DNA from 2 places in the Shewanella sp. FJAT-51649 genome. Region 1 is predicted to be linked to the other one. Evidence: riboswitches for the same ligand, from Rfam matches in the RefSeq annotation. Region 1 holds a riboswitch; the other holds the start of a gene.
The links. A riboswitch is a leader RNA that binds a small molecule or an ion and turns the genes downstream of it on or off. The one in region 1 is predicted to bind thiamine pyrophosphate.
Positions count from the first base shown of each region.

Region 2: linked by a shared signal. The riboswitch ahead of thiC (phosphomethylpyrimidine synthase ThiC) and the one ahead of K0H59_RS12620 (TonB-dependent receptor) in region 1 are both predicted to bind thiamine pyrophosphate.

Region 1 is NZ_CP080411.1:2,841,957-2,849,762, forward strand. It holds gene K0H59_RS12620 (TonB-dependent receptor) at 1-2,138, opposite strand, end outside; TPP riboswitch at 2,192-2,302, opposite strand; gene K0H59_RS12625 (Crp/Fnr family transcriptional regulator) at 2,517-3,197, shown strand; gene tsgA (MFS transporter TsgA) at 3,253-4,428, opposite strand; gene deoD (purine-nucleoside phosphorylase) at 4,479-5,183, opposite strand; gene K0H59_RS12640 (YcfL family protein) at 5,534-5,926, opposite strand; gene K0H59_RS12645 (PaaI family thioesterase) at 6,057-6,521, opposite strand; gene K0H59_RS12650 (PaaI family thioesterase) at 6,508-7,035, opposite strand; gene hinT (purine nucleoside phosphoramidase) at 7,032-7,388, opposite strand; gene K0H59_RS12660 (M61 family metallopeptidase) at 7,534-7,806, shown strand, end outside.
Region 2 is NZ_CP080411.1:2,287,985-2,295,790, forward strand. It holds gene K0H59_RS10245 (hypothetical protein) at 1-885, shown strand, start outside; TPP riboswitch at 1,061-1,159, shown strand; gene thiC (phosphomethylpyrimidine synthase ThiC) at 1,318-3,489, shown strand; gene thiE (thiamine phosphate synthase) at 3,492-5,174, shown strand; gene K0H59_RS10260 (HesA/MoeB/ThiF family protein) at 5,171-6,172, shown strand; gene thiS (sulfur carrier protein ThiS) at 6,169-6,372, shown strand; gene K0H59_RS10270 (thiazole synthase) at 6,374-7,138, shown strand; gene thiH (2-iminoacetate synthase ThiH) at 7,135-7,806, shown strand, end outside.

The DNA.
Region 1 (7,806 bases):
TAGAAACCACGCACACCATATTCTTCATCGAACAGGTTGCGGCCCCATAAATACGCCGACCAAGCACTCGCCTCGTAACCTAAACGCGCATTCACAATAGTGTATGGCTCAGAGCGCGAGTCGTTGCTGTCTGAGTAGTAAAACTCACTCTTACCACTCATGTTGACGTTGGCAAACCAACCCGAATTCGCACGATAGGTACCGCCTAGGCTGTAGGTTAAGTGTGGTGAATGGGCCAAATCGCGGCCCGTTAAATCCACGGCGCTACCGTATTTATCTTGGTACTGGTAATCGCCGTACGCTGTCTCTAACCAACCCAGACTTGAGTAAAACTGGAGATTATCGGTGGCATACCAAGTGGCGTCCAACTCCGCACCGTAGTTGTGTGAGCTACCCGCATTTTCAGTGTAGAGGATAAAGCGTTGTGGCTTGTTCGGATCCTGCTGGGATGCGGCCACTTGCTGATCCTGCCTATCCATATAGAACAGCGCCAGATTCGTATCGATAAGCCCTTCAAACCAATGGGATTTAAGACCAATTTCGTAGTTGTATAGGGTTTCGGTATCAAACTCTTTTTTATCATTGAGTTCAACTGGCAGGGTCATGTTAAAACCGCCCGCCTTGTAACCGCGAGCCACTCTGGCGTACACATTATGGGATTCATTCAGCACTTTGCTCAGCGCAATATGGCCGCCCCACATGGTTTCGCTCGGGTCAAAATTATCATTGTTGGTGTCTGAATAATGGCTATTGCGTCGCTCGGCACGCAGTCCCACAGACAAGGCATAATCGGCGCCAAAATCCGTATCCAACTGACCAAATACGGCGTAATTGGTTGCTTCATATTCAGAATCTAACACCTCATCGGGCCAAGTATTATATTCAGAATACAGTTGGTTATCTTCTTTAAGGTTCATCGCATAAACTCCAAGTAACCAGTCGGTTGAACCAGCAAGAATACGGCCTTGGTCGGTCGAACTTAAGCGGAACTCTTGGGATAAGGTCTTACGCTGACCAGTTTTGTCCCAGAAGTAATCGTACTGACAAGGGGCGAGATTGCCGTCATCCTCACATTGCTTGGCGGCCCAATACTCAGGGTTCGCCCAATCGCCATCGTAACTGTAATGATGATCGGTATTGGCAAATGAAGTCAGCGAGGTCAACTCAAACGATTCTGCGCCCGAGTAGGTTGCTTTAAATCCTGCGCCCGTGGTGCGCTGGCTATCGACACCCGGCTGATCCGAAATAGTATGTTTAGGATCGTTGGTTAAACTCCAGGCATCGTAGCCGTTATCAAAATCGGCATGCAGCAGGGTTAAATCGAGTTGCAAATTGTCGGTGGCATACCAGCGTAATTTAGCGCGGCCAGTAAATTCATCACGACCATTGGTATCTTCTTTATTTAAATAGAGATTGTCGCGATAACCGTTTTGTTGATGTTGCTGCAGCGACACGCGGTACAACAACTTGCCCGAATCGCTCAAGGGGCCAGAGCTAAAGCCACTGAAGGTTTGCAAATCGTCATTACCTAAAGAGACCTCGGCGCCATGTTCAAACACATCGGTCGGGTCATTACTCTTAAGGTAAATCAAGCCCGCTAACGCATTGGCACCATAGCGGGTACCCTGCGGGCCGCGTAACACTTCGACCTGCTGCAGATCGTACATGCTCGACACCATGCCGATACCGGATAAATCAATATCATCAATGATATAACCCACAGACGAGTTAGGCGCGCCTTGATATTGCTCCTGCTCACCCACGCCGCGGATCTGAAAATACTTAGGACGCGAGCTGCCACCCGACCAGTTGAAGTTGGCGATAGAATTCATCACGTCTTCAAAGTGCTGGGCACTTTCATCTTGAATTTGCTGGGCATCGATAACGGTAATGCTCGATGGCATTTTTTCTAAGCTGGCACTGCGAAAATCCGCCGTCACCACCATGATTTCCATATCATTGCTAGGCTCTGGTTTATCGATAGCATCGGTTTGCGCCCACGCGGCTGTACTCAAGGCTGCCGAAATGGCCAGCGCCAATGGCGCACGCGTTAACGATAAGGAGAAGATGGAACCCTTGGTAGACTTGCTGGTGTAAGACTTGTTGTAAAACTTTTTGTTAGACTTTTTGTTAGACATAGGACCTCAAATACATGTTTGAGATCCGGCAACGAATAAGCGATTCAGAAGTGTGCTGTTGATTGGCCCATTCCTACGCCGGTATTAGCCGGATCAGGTTCTAAGGGTTCGTCTGATGACATCTCAGTCTGCCACTTTGTTAGCAAACACCCCTTGGCGGCGCTAAGTATACATGACGAAAATCATAAAGTAGACACTCTTGTCACTGCACATCAGTAAATGACGCTTAGCTCACGCCATTAATGCCTTTGTTGAAACCTCTGACAGCTCACAATCGGCCAATATAAACGCCCTTCTCTCCTTTGGCTGATTTGACCCAATATGCGTTCTAATGCTATAGAAGGCGACGATTTTAAGTATGGTAGAAGGGTCAACTCAATGCAGCTAAAACCGTTAGCCAAGGGACGTTATAGCCAGCGATGGGAACAAGACTATCCTCTTATTGAAGCTGTGATTCTTAGCTGTATCAGCGAAGTCAAAATGCTCAAAAAAGGCGCTCACCTGATGACACAAGGTGAAGCCATAAACTCGCTGGTGTTAGTCAAGCAAGGCCGCGTATCGCTGGGGCACACCGCCAGAAATGGCCGTTGTTTCCAATTAGGGACTATCGATTGTGATTCGCAGCTCTTTGGTGAGATGGAGTTTTTTACCCAATACCAGTGTCAGCTCGACATCATCGCCAACGAACCCTTGGAAATTTCGCTAATTAGCACCGAAAAGTTGCAACATTCCCTCGGACAACACCCACAACTGGCGCTATTTTTTGCCAGTGCCATAGCGATTGATTACCAAGATACCGTCGATATTTTTACCCGAAGGCTGCTTTATCCCATCAGCTATAACGTGGCATTCGATATCTACCATGAGTATTTAAACGATTTACCCGTCGATGGTTTTAGTAAGCGTTATTTAGAGGCAGAGCGTTTTGGTACCACAGACAGGGTCTATCGACGGGCACTGCAACATTTGGAAGAGCGCGGTTTAATCGAGCGTAAAAAAGAAGGCATTCGGATTAAAAACCTGAATGCACTTAAAGCTTTTGTCGAAGCAGGCATTTAACCCACTTCGACAACACCCATACTCGGCGGATAACAACCAAGTATGGGCCTTTAGCTTAACTTGCCGAAAGCGATTGTGCTGACATCGCAGGTTTCATCCGACTCGATGCAATCAACAACATAAAGATTGCGGCGTAAAGCACGGGGATCACATACATCACGGTTTGTAAGCCGATAATACGCTCGAAGAACGAACTGATCGCTGGGCTAAACATGGCGCCCGTACTGCCACTGATCAAAATGTAGGAGACATTCTTACTGCTGGCTTGCTTCACAAACGACACGCCATAGGCAATAAACGCATTGTAAAGTGCCGCGCAGACAAAGCCGTAACCATAGGTTAAATAAGCAATCCAATTCAACTTGTCGGTAGTCACAATCACAAAGGTGATCACCATGGCTAAACCAATAATACCGACTAAGAAATGATGAATTTTTACCCGGGTCACAATCAGGGTTGAAATCAAAGCACCGATCAGCGCGGCCGACCAATATTGGGTAATGATATTACCCGCCTCTTCAAAAGGAATATCAAATTTTTGTTTTACAAATAACGGCGCCCATGTGAGGAAGGTATACAGCGCCAGCATGCCTAAAAATAAGCCGATACCACCGCTGATAATGCCGAAATTCCACTCCGATTGTTGTTTCTCTTCCGTATTCGATGATTGCTCGCACAGAGAAAAACTGGTGAATAAGCTAATAATTACCGTGCCTAAGGCAACCAAACCCACGGCTAAATAACTGTAACTCCAAGATAAGGCATTGGTTAAGGCGTAGGTTGTGATCAGCGGAAACACCACCCCAGCAACATTAAAGGTCGCATCCTGCACCACTAACATAGTGCTCTGCATTTTGGCTTGCCATACAGACACCACAATGGTGCCTGCGATACACAGACCAATCCCACCGCAGAACCCAATTAAGGTCATGGCTACCATCACTAGTTGTAGCGAACTAGTAAGGTGTAATGCCAGCGCAGAAAGCGCGACTAGACTGTAACTGAGCAAGGTGATCCGCTTGATGCCCAACTTTTCAATAAAGAAGAAGGCGGCAATGGTCCCAGCCAATGCGCCACCATTAAGTAAGGAGAAGATTGAGGCCACATCATTCACATCGGCTGCAAATTTCTCCGCTATGGGTTCTATCAACATCCCAAATTGCGTCGCAAAACCTGCCATAATAAAGTTCGCGAGAAAACTAATGGCGGTTAAGGTGATTTTATTATTCATTTTTGTCATTCCATCGTGAAATGCGAAAGGTGCAAAGGTTAGCGTGAGACCTAATTCAGCGCAGTCGCGAGCGCGAGTTCGATCATATTATTGAAGGATAACTGGCGTTCTTCGGCGGTGGTTTCCTCACCCGTTAGGCAGTGATCGGATACCGTGAGAATGGCCAATGATTCAATGCCCTGTTGATGTGCTAAGCCATAAAGACCAGCCACTTCCATATCAATACCCAATACCCCAAAACGCTCCAATGCTGGGATCATATCTTCGTCGGGATCATAATAAAGATCGCCACTAAATACGTTGCCAACTTTCACGCTAATGCCTTTTTCATTGGCTTGGGTATAGGCTTTGTGCAGTAAGGAAAAGGTGGCCGAGGTTGCCATATGATAGCCACTGCTACGCTTGGCATTCGTGGGTGAGTCGGTACCCGCCGCCTGCGCTAAAATCACATCCCGCATTTGCACGTGTTTTTGGGTTGCGCCTAAACTGCCGATACGAATGATGCGCTTCACACCAAAAAAATTAATCAACTCATGGCCATAGAGCACCATTGAGGAAATCCCCATACCGTGACCCATCACAGAAATACGCTGCCCTTGGTAATAACCTGTGTAACCCAGCATATTGCGAACGTTGGTGACTTCGACGGCATCGGTAAGGTAGGTTTCGGCAATATATTTTGCCCGCAGCGGATCCCCAGGCATAATTACAGTTTCAGCAAAATCAGTAGGTTGTGCATTAATGTGCGCGGTCATAGGTCTATCCTCATCTAATATTATGCTGATAGTAGTGCTCAACCCTGAAATAGTTTTAGGACTAAAGTCCGCTTTTCTGTCGCGGTTTGACTTTTTCCGTCGAACTGAGTCAGTTATCGCAACTTTGCCTCTCGCCGTAGCAACCGTCACGGGACAAATTCAATCCCACACAAACGAGCAAAAGGAAGATGGGTTGGTGAGGATGAGGGTAGATAAAAGCAAAAGACTTACGTCCCAAAAACGTAAGTCTTTATAAATGGAGCGAAAGCCTTTATCAACGCGCGTTAACTTAGCTTTGAAATGCCAAATGCTCTAACGCGATTGTGACAACTCAACCCTATGATTCAAGCTTAGTTTGAATAGGTCTCGCGCACATAAACATCGAATTTCGCCACTTGCGCATTTGGGGCCACGGCCGACACTTGCAGCTGTTGTTTACCGTGTAATTTCACCGATTTCCAACTGGTGGCTTCATCTTCAATGGTAAAGCCGCTGGCATCATACCAAGTGAACTTATATTGCACTCGCATATCGCTTGAGGACTTGCTGACGATCAACGCCGAACCTTGGATAAGATCGCCAACGCGGCGCGCCTCAACCCCTTCAACACTGATATCACGGGCGAAGCTGTTGTTATCGACGCGGGTTTCTCCCAGTGAGTTCACCGAAATGCCCGCCGTATTAGTGCAGGCACCGAGAGTCAGTGCTGCTGCCAAGATTAATCCACTGTAAATTGCTTTCATTTTGTTTTCCCTCACTCACAAAAACCTAGGTGCCGAACAACGGATGGGCAATGACACTACGCGACGCCAGCTGAACTTATGCTTAACGTACGCATAGGCAAAACGTGCTCCTCCTGCCCCGCCCTCGCGATTAATCGATCAAAAAGTGCGCCCTTGCGGTTGCGATCAACTGCTTACGATTGGTTTGCCAACAATTGATATTCACGTTGGCGACCCGTCGGCCCTGACGGGTGATACGACATTCGGCAAAGCTGTCTTTATGCAGGCCGGCACGCAGGTAATCAATGGAGAAATCGACTACTTTTGGCACTTTTGCCGTTTGCATAAACACCATTAATTGCACTATGGCTGACATTTCCATAAAACCAGCAATCACTCCGCCATGAATCGCGGGCAGGATGGGATTACCGATATTGTCATCCTTGGCGGGGAGTTTGAAAATCAGCTCGTCGCCAAAGCGCTCGACCTTCATGCCAATAAACTTAGCATAAGGCACGTGTTCAAGCAGATGACCAAAGTCGTTCAGCTCGGTGGCGCGTTTTACAATTCCCTGCACATCGAGGGTTTTCTGCTCGGTCGGCTTATTTGAGTTCATCTGTCTCTCCTAAGGGCGGCACGGCTTCTCCCATCAAGGCTTGTCTAAAGGCATCCCCTACCATTTCGGGGCTGATGCGCATAAAGGAGCCCACCGCATGGGCGATAGGATCATCAATGCTGTCCTGATAGGCGATGGCGCGGGTAAAGGCGATATTAGATGACAACTTATAGCACTCGGCAAAGCCATAAACTGGCTTATGGGGCTGGGCGGGCTTCATATAATCGACCCGTAAGTCGAGGGTGGGCGAAATCTCTAAGGATTGATATTTTTGAAAAATCGCACTCACTACAGCGCTGCCACAGGCGGTGTCCATCAGGGTGGTGATCACCCCGCCATGGATAACACCTGTATCGGGATAACCAATTAACTCAGTGCTATAGGGCAACTCAATCAGTACATGATGCTCACTGGCCTCGAGCACGGTGAGCCCTAAGCGGCGGCACTGGGCGAGCTGATCGACAAATCGCTGCGCCATTTGAGTCAGCGGGAAAAACTCGGGATTAACCTTCATTGACCTTGGCTCAGCATGGGTCCCAGTGGCTCTCCGCCGACGAGATGAATATGGATATGGTACACTTCCTGTCCGCCATGTTTGTTGCAGTTCATGATCAAACGATAACCGTCTTTGGCAATCCCCGCCTCTGCCGCCAGTTTAGCCGCCACTGTCATCATCCGGCCGAGTGCAGGTTCATCCGAGGCTTTCATATCATTTGCGGTTGGGATCAAATGATTCGGCACAATCAGAATATGGGTTGGCGCCTTTGGCGAGATGTCTCTAAAAGCGGTTACCAGCTCGTCTTGATACAGAATGTCGGCGGGAATTTCGCGGCGGATAATTTTGCTGAAAATAGTTTCTTCGGCCATGGGGAGTCCTCCTTGGGTTAATTGGGATAGTATACTAGCAATTCAACGCTTTGTGTCTCCAGATATTTTGCGTTTCATTTGCCTGTTGTGCGCATTTTTGGCAGCATGACGCCCATTAAAACGCAGCGGTTTTATAGGATAAATTATGATCCACTATCACATCATTCCCGTCGATCCTAAGGCGCATTTGTTCGCCATCACCATGACGGTACAAACGCCTCACCCTAAGCAAGTTTTTAGCCTGCCCGCGTGGCTTCCTGGCAGTTATATGGTGCGGGATTTTGCTAAGAATATTATCGACCTTAAAGCCACGGGCGCTAACGGCGAGCCGCTTACGCTCACTCAGCTGGATAAACAAACTTGGTTGGTCGAACATCAAAGCACCCAACTCACCTTAACCTATCAAGTTTATGCTTGG
Region 2 (7,806 bases), 550 kb from region 1:
GGCCATGGCTTACTGCTGTTGTTATTAATTTTTTTATGGCGAACCCAGTCGGAACACTTAGGGCTGTCGTTTACCGAATCTTCAGCCAACACACGGACTACAACCAAGGCGTTAAAGGCGTATTTTATTTATGCGCCGCCAACGCAAACCGCTCCAGCGGATCCGCCTCAAGATTACTCCGTTGAAGAACCTACCGTTTCTAGTGAGCCGATCACTTCCCCGCCTAACACTACGCAGCTGAAAGTGGATGTTGAACCAGCCGCAAAAGTGCCACCAAAACCCGCGGAAAAGCTTGCGCCAAAAACTACAGAGCAGATTGCAAAACCTCCTGAAGTCAGCGCACAAGCGTCAAATAGAGCAGTTTCAAAGACTTCAACACAGGGCCAAACCCAGCAGAGTGCAAAAGAAGCTATTAAACCTCAAAAGGCAGAAGTCCAATCAAGCTCGGCCCAAGCGGCAAGTACTCAGCAGTCAGATACTGGTGAGCAAAACAGCGGTGCGGCTGGCAGTGTCGGTTTATTTACCCAGCGTTATTTTGAACGTCAGCGTGAGCAAGCCTTAGATGATTTAGTGCTAGAGCAGGCAAATCATTACACTAAACGGTCGACTATGTCTGAAATGAGCCCCGAGATGGAGGTGTTGATTGTGCCCAATGCCGACGATTTTAGCGGCCCCACCAGTTTAGATTTAGAGCTGGATCCCAATCGAATTGTCCGTAAAGGGGATACCTGCTATCGGGTCGTTAAAGTCGGTACCCAAATTAATCCCTATGCTGAGAATTTAGGTTTCCCCTTCGATTGCAGTGGCAAGAAAATGAATCAAGAAATTGATGATGCCATTAAGGCGCAGCTTGATAAAATGATGGTAAAGCGGCCAAAAGGTTAAAAAGTAACGATGATAAATTTTCACTAAAAATGATATTTATTGTGGATTATAGTGTTTATTAAAATTAAATCTGTTTTTATACAATATGTTATTTGTTCTTTATTTTTGATTGGTAATTTGATTTTTATCCTAAAATTACGCTTGTTTGTTCGCAGCGCTTCTGCCTATACTTTTGCCCATCTTGTCGGAGTGCCTCTTGGCTGAGACCGTTTATTCGGGATCCGTTGAACCTGATCAGGTTAAAACCTGCGAAGGAAACAAGCATAATAACATCCATTAAATCGTCTCAGCGGTCACCTTTTGCCCTGTATTAACCCATCGATTTAGTCGTTATTGAGTCCGTAAATCCGCTTAGGGTTTGCAAGGCTCAGCTTCAACACTCAAGTCTCCAGACAAGCAACCCCATTTTTATTTGTTAAAGTGAGATTGCTTATGTCCAGTTTAGAATTGTCCTCAGAATCGATTGCCGTGAACACCCAAGGGCAAACGAGCCGCCGTGCGGCGCGCGCCCAGGCCCAAGCCTTTATCGATACCCTTAAACCATTACAACACCCTAATTCGCAAAAGTTGTATTTGCAGGGGAGTCGTGAGGATCTCCGTGTAGGGATGCGGCAAATTCTGCAAACCGATACGCGGATTGGCGGCACTGCAGCAGAGCCTACAGTTGAGAAAAATCCTCCCATTCCTGTGTACGACTGCGCGGGGCCTTATTCCGATCCAGCTGCGCAAATTAACGTGCGCCAAGGCTTAGCCAAACTCAGATTACCTTGGATTATCGAGCGCCAAGATACCGAAGTGCTTGATTGTGCGACCTCAGATTTCACCCAGCAGCGCCTGAAGGATGATGGGCTTGATCATCTGCGTTTCGAAGCCGGTTCAAGTGCAATTGTTCGTCCCCGCCGTGCCTTACCGGGTAAACGCGTGAGCCAATTACACTATGCCCGCCAAGGGATCATTACCCCCGAAATGGAGTATGTAGCGATTCGGGAAAATATGGCGCTCGCAGAGGTGCAGGATGAAATCTTAAGCCGCCGTGGCCAAGGTGAATCCTTTGGCGCCGTAATCGGTAAACCTATTACCCCTGAATTTGTCCGCGACGAAATTGCCCGTGGACGCGCCATTATTCCGTTAAATATCAATCACCCAGAAGCTGAGCCTATGATTATTGGCCGTAACTTTTTGGTGAAAGTGAATGCCAATATTGGCAACTCTGCGGTTACGTCCTCCATCGAGGAGGAAGTGGAAAAGTTAGTCTGGTCAACCCGTTGGGGCGCGGACACTGTGATGGACTTGTCCACGGGGCGATATATCCATGAAACCCGCGAATGGATTATCCGTAACTCGCCAGTGCCGATTGGCACAGTGCCGATTTATCAGGCACTGGAAAAAGTAAACGGCGTTGCCGAGCACCTGACCTGGGAAGTGTTTCGCGATACCTTGATTGAGCAAGCGGAACAGGGCGTCGATTACTTTACCATCCACGCGGGCGTGTTATTGCGCTATGTGCCCATGACTGCCAAACGGGTGACTGGGATTGTGTCCCGCGGCGGCTCGATTATGGCCAAATGGTGCTTGAGCCATCATCAGGAAAACTTCCTCTATACCCATTTCCGCGAGATTTGCGAGCTGTGCGTTGCCTACGATGTGTCGCTGTCATTAGGTGACGGTATGCGTCCTGGCTCCATTGCCGATGCCAATGATGAGGCGCAGTTTGCTGAGCTCGAAACCTTAGGCGAGCTGGTCAAAATCGCCTGGGAATACGATGTGCAGACCATTATCGAAGGGCCTGGGCATATCCCGATGCAGCTTATCAAGGAGAATATGGATAAGCAGCTTATCCACTGTGCCGAAGCGCCGTTTTATACCTTAGGGCCACAAATTACCGATATTGCACCGGGTTACGATCATTTTACCTCAGGGATCGGCGCGGCGATGATCGCATGGTATGGCTGCGCCATGCTCTGTTATGTGACGCCGAAAGAACACTTAGGTTTACCCAATAAGCAGGACGTCAAACAAGGGCTGATTGCCTACAAGATTGCCGCCCATGCGGCCGATATTGCTAAAGGTCACCCGGGCGCACAGATCCGCGACAATGCGTTATCTAAGGCGCGTTTTGAATTCCGTTGGGAAGACCAATACAACCTGGGACTCGACCCTGATACCGCACGTGCCTACCACGATGAATCCCTGCCACAGGAGTCTGCCAAGGTTGCGCACTTTTGCTCTATGTGTGGCCCGAAGTTCTGCTCGATGAAGATCACCCAAGATGTGCGCGACTATGCGGCAAGTTTAGCGGCGGGTACGTTGTCAGTGGCTTCGTCAAGCCAAAATGTTGAGAGCGCTGAAGCGCTTGCATCGATAAATTCTGCTCCACAAGGGCAATCGAACACAGAAGCAATCCAGCAGATCAGAGTCAAAACCCAAGATGAATTAGCGGCGGCCATGGCGAAAAAATCGGCCGAGTTTGCGGCTTCCGGCGCCAAACTGTATCTGCCGCTGGGCGATGCTAATACAGCCAATACAGCTAATACAACCAATGAATCGGCCAAGCATAAGGACGGGACAGAGCTCAAACCCACAGTACAGGTTGCGGAGGTTTGATAATGAGCCCTGCTAAACATGATAGCCACCTAGCGCCTAAACCTATCGTCTGGACCATTGCGGGTTCGGACAGCGGTGGCGGTGCGGGGATCCAAGCCGACTTAGCCACCATCAAGGATTTGGGCGGCCATGGATGCAGCGTGATCACCACATTAACGGCTCAAAGTTCGGTGGCGGTGGATTTAGTTGAGCCTGTGAGTGATGCAATGCTACTCTCGCAACTTTCGACCCTGTTAGTCGATTTACCGCCTCAAGCGATTAAAATTGGCTTACTCGCGAATCAGCAGCAACTGCATTTAGTTGCCGATTGGTTGGCTGGTTTTAAAATTCAGTTTCCACTCGTCCCCGTTATTCTCGACCCTGTGATGGTCGCAAGCTGTGGGGATGAACTAGGGGATAAGAGCACGGCGAGCCAGCCACTGGATTTTACGCCCTTTAAGGGCTTGATTAGCCTGATAACGCCGAATGTGCAGGAGTTGGCAAGGCTTACTGTCGCCACAGACAAACAAGCGTCAGCAATTCACACAAGAGCCGCGTTCACCGCTGCGGCAATGCAACTCTCTGAACAATTAGACTGCAGCGTATTAGCCAAGGGCGGCGATATTGATTTTGCGGCTCTGGCAAGTGCAGGCATTAATACAAGGGATAGCTTAAGCGATCAGAAAAGCGATATCACAAGTCAGCGCAGTGCCACAAATAATCAGCGTTTGGCGGAGGATCTGCTGATTTGTCATCAGGTTACGAGCTGTTCACCGCTCGACGCGAATGGCAGCTTTTGGCTCAGCAGTGCGCGGATAAACACGCGCCATAACCATGGCAGTGGTTGTACTCTGTCTTCAGCCATCGCCTCGGTGTTAGCCTTTGGCTTTGTGTTGCAGGATGCAGTTGTGGTAGCAAAAGCCTATGTTAATCAAGGTTTAACCCAAGCTCAGGGTATTGGTCAAGGCCCTGGGCCACTTGCGCGTACCGCTTGGCCGCACAGCTTAACGGCGTTTCCTCACGTCACGGCTTATCCTAAAAATAGCTTGAGTGAATCCAGTGATGTGCAATGCGGCGCGTTTAAGCGCCTTGAGCCTGACTTAGGAATCTATCCCGTTGTCGATAACCTACTGTTACTAGAACAGTTACTGGCGGCGGGCGTGAAGACGGTGCAGCTCAGGATAAAGTCGTGTGCGCTAACGACAGAGGCGCTTGAGGCACAAATCCAAACCGCGATTGCCTTAGGTAAACACTATGATGCGCAGCTTTTTATCAATGATCATTGGCAATTAGCGATAAAGCATGGGGCATTTGGGGTACATCTTGGCCAAGAAGATCTGGCGGTGACGGATCTTAACGCCATTCACGCAGCAGGATTGGCTCTTGGCATTTCTAGCCACGGTTATTTCGAGTTGCTGCGTGCCCATCAATATGCGCCATCTTACATCGCCCTTGGGCATATCTTCCCAACGACCACCAAGCAAATGCCATCGGCGCCGCAGGGGTTATGTAAACTCTCTCATTATGTTGAGCTGTTAAATGCGCACTATCCCTTAGTGGCAATTGGCGGCATCGGACCTTCGAATCTTGTCCAAGTCAAAGCGACTGGGGTGAGCAATATTGCCGTGGTGCGGGCGATTACCGAGGCGAATGACCCAATAATGGCCCTTGCCGAATTGACGCGAGCCTGGGAGTCAAGCCTATGATCACGACACAAGAGCAGGCGCAATCCCTTGCCGATAAAGACTTTATTCGTTATTCGCGGCAAATATTTTTACCCGAGGTCGGCGAGGCTGGCCAGTTGCAACTTAAACAGGCTCATGTGCTTATCGTAGGCCTAGGCGGCCTTGGGCAATTGGCGGCGCAGTATTTAGCCTGCGCTGGTGTCGGGCGCTTGACGCTTGTTGACGGCGATAGGGTGGAATTGTCCAATCTACCGCGGCAATTACTCTTTAGTGAAGACGATATTGGTCATCACAAAGCCCTCATTGCTAAACAGAAATTGGCCGTGTTGGCGCAAGGTTGTGAGATTGATGCCTTTGCCGAGCATTTGACTCTTGAGTCTGCGAGCGATGTATTCGCTGGTCTGTTAGCCCATAGCAAAGAAACTAGGTTAGTAATTGATTGTACGGATAATCTTGCGGCGCGCCATTATATCAATCGGCTGTGTATTGAGCATAACTTGCCTTTGGTGAGCGCCTCGATTGCCGCTTTCAACGGCCAATTGTTTGCCGTTGATCAGCAGCGTTTCCCTGCGGGCGGTTGTTATCACTGTATTTTCCCATCGAATACTCGCGCGCCACAAAACTGTAGCAGCCAAGGTGTACTTGGCCCCAGTGTCGGCGTGATGGCATCGATGCAGGCGCTGCTAGCGATGCAATTGTTGCTCTTAGCCATGCCGCCAACTTCTACAACACTGCAAACGGGTGCTCAGTCTTTCGAAGAGACAAGTCAACCAATAGCCTCCACAAGAGAACTACTTGGCCGATTTTGGCGTTTCGATGCCAAGTCACTCCAATGGCATTCGGCCGCCTTAACCCGTGATCCCGAGTGCGAGGTGTGCGGGTTAAAGCCGAATTCATTAAAGTCGAGTGCGTTAATGCCACGCGAACCAAGCAAGAGCGTAGAAAGAGATAACACTAACACCCACCATTCAACTACAGCCGTTTCATTCAAATTCGTCTCTAATCGAGGTTTGTTATGATTTTAATTCATCTCAATAATGTACCCCAGACATTTCAACAACCGCTGAGTTTACAAGCCCTGTTAGAAGCACAAAATATTTGCCAACATTCGGTTGCCTTAGTGCTTAACGAGGCCGTTGTACCCAAACATAGATGGTCATCTATCCTCTGTCACCATGAGGATAAGATTGATGTATTTGCCGTTGTCGCGGGAGGTTAAGATGTTAACGATTGCGGGTGTGGAATTTGAGTCACGATTATTTACCGGCACGGGTAAGTTCTGCTCAAGTCAGCTGATGCTGGAGTCAATTAAGGTGTCTAAATCGCAGTTGGTTACGGTTGCGATGAAAAGAATTGATTTAAAAGCGGGGGCCGATGATTTGCTTACGCCACTTAGGCAAGCGGGCGTGCGGCTCTTACCTAATACCTCGGGTGCGCGTAATGCTAAGGAAGCGATATTCGCCGCTGAACTGGCGCGGGAAATGCTGGGAACACAATGGGTTAAACTTGAAATTCATCCCGATCCTAAATACTTGATGCCCGATGCGGTCGAAACGTTAGCCGCGGCCAAAACCCTCTGTGAACGCGGGTTTATTGTGATGCCCTACGTGCATGCCGATCCTGTGCTGTGTCGACGTTTAGAAGAGGTGGGCTGCGCCGCCGTAATGCCATTGGCAAGCCCCATTGGCACTAATCAGGGGCTGGTGACTGAGCCGTTTATCAAGATGATTATTGAGCAGGCAAAAGTGCCCGTGGTGATTGATGCGGGAATTGGCGCGCCGTCCCATGCGGCCCACGCGATGGAGCTAGGAGCCGATGCCGTGCTGGTTAATACCGCCATCGCGAGCAGTGCCTCTCCCATTGAAATGGCGCAGTGCTTTAAGGATGCAGTGGCTTGCGGACGACGCGCCTTTGAAGCCGGACTTGGCCGAGTGCAGACTCAGGCTGTGCATACCAGTCCACTAACGGGATTCTTGCAGCAATGAGTTTTGTCGACCAATTTGCCCGTATTGAACGGGATAAGTTATTGCTGGCGTTATATTCCTGCACGGCAGTAGAGGTTGAGCGCGCTCTGATGCAACCCGAGGGTAATCTACAGAGTTTACTTGCTTTATTGTCTCCAGCAGCGGAGCCCTATATCGAAGAGATGGCTCAACGTTCGGCGGCGCTCACTCGGCAACGCTTTGGGGCCAATATCGGACTTTATTTGCCGCTCTATCTGTCAAACCTGTGTGCTAACGAGTGTGACTATTGCGGCTTTAGCATGAGCAATAAGCTAAAGCGCAAAGTACTCAATGAGCAGGAAATTGCGGCTGAAATGGCGATTATCAAATCCCGTGGTTTTGACTCCATCTTGCTGGTGTCGGGCGAGCATGAAACCAAAGTGGGGATGGATTACTTTAAGCGTGTGTTACCCATTGTAAAACAGCAGTTTAGTTATTTGGCCATGGAGGTACAGCCGCTTGAGGAGATTGATTATCGTCAACTTGTCGAGCTAGGGCTGGATGCTGTGATGGTGTATCAAGAAACCTATCAAGCGGCGACCTATGCCAAGCATCACACCCGAGGCAATAAACAGGATTTTGCATATCGGCTCGAAACGCCCGACCGCGTTGCCAGCGCGGGTGTCGATAAGATAGGTCTAGGTGTGCTA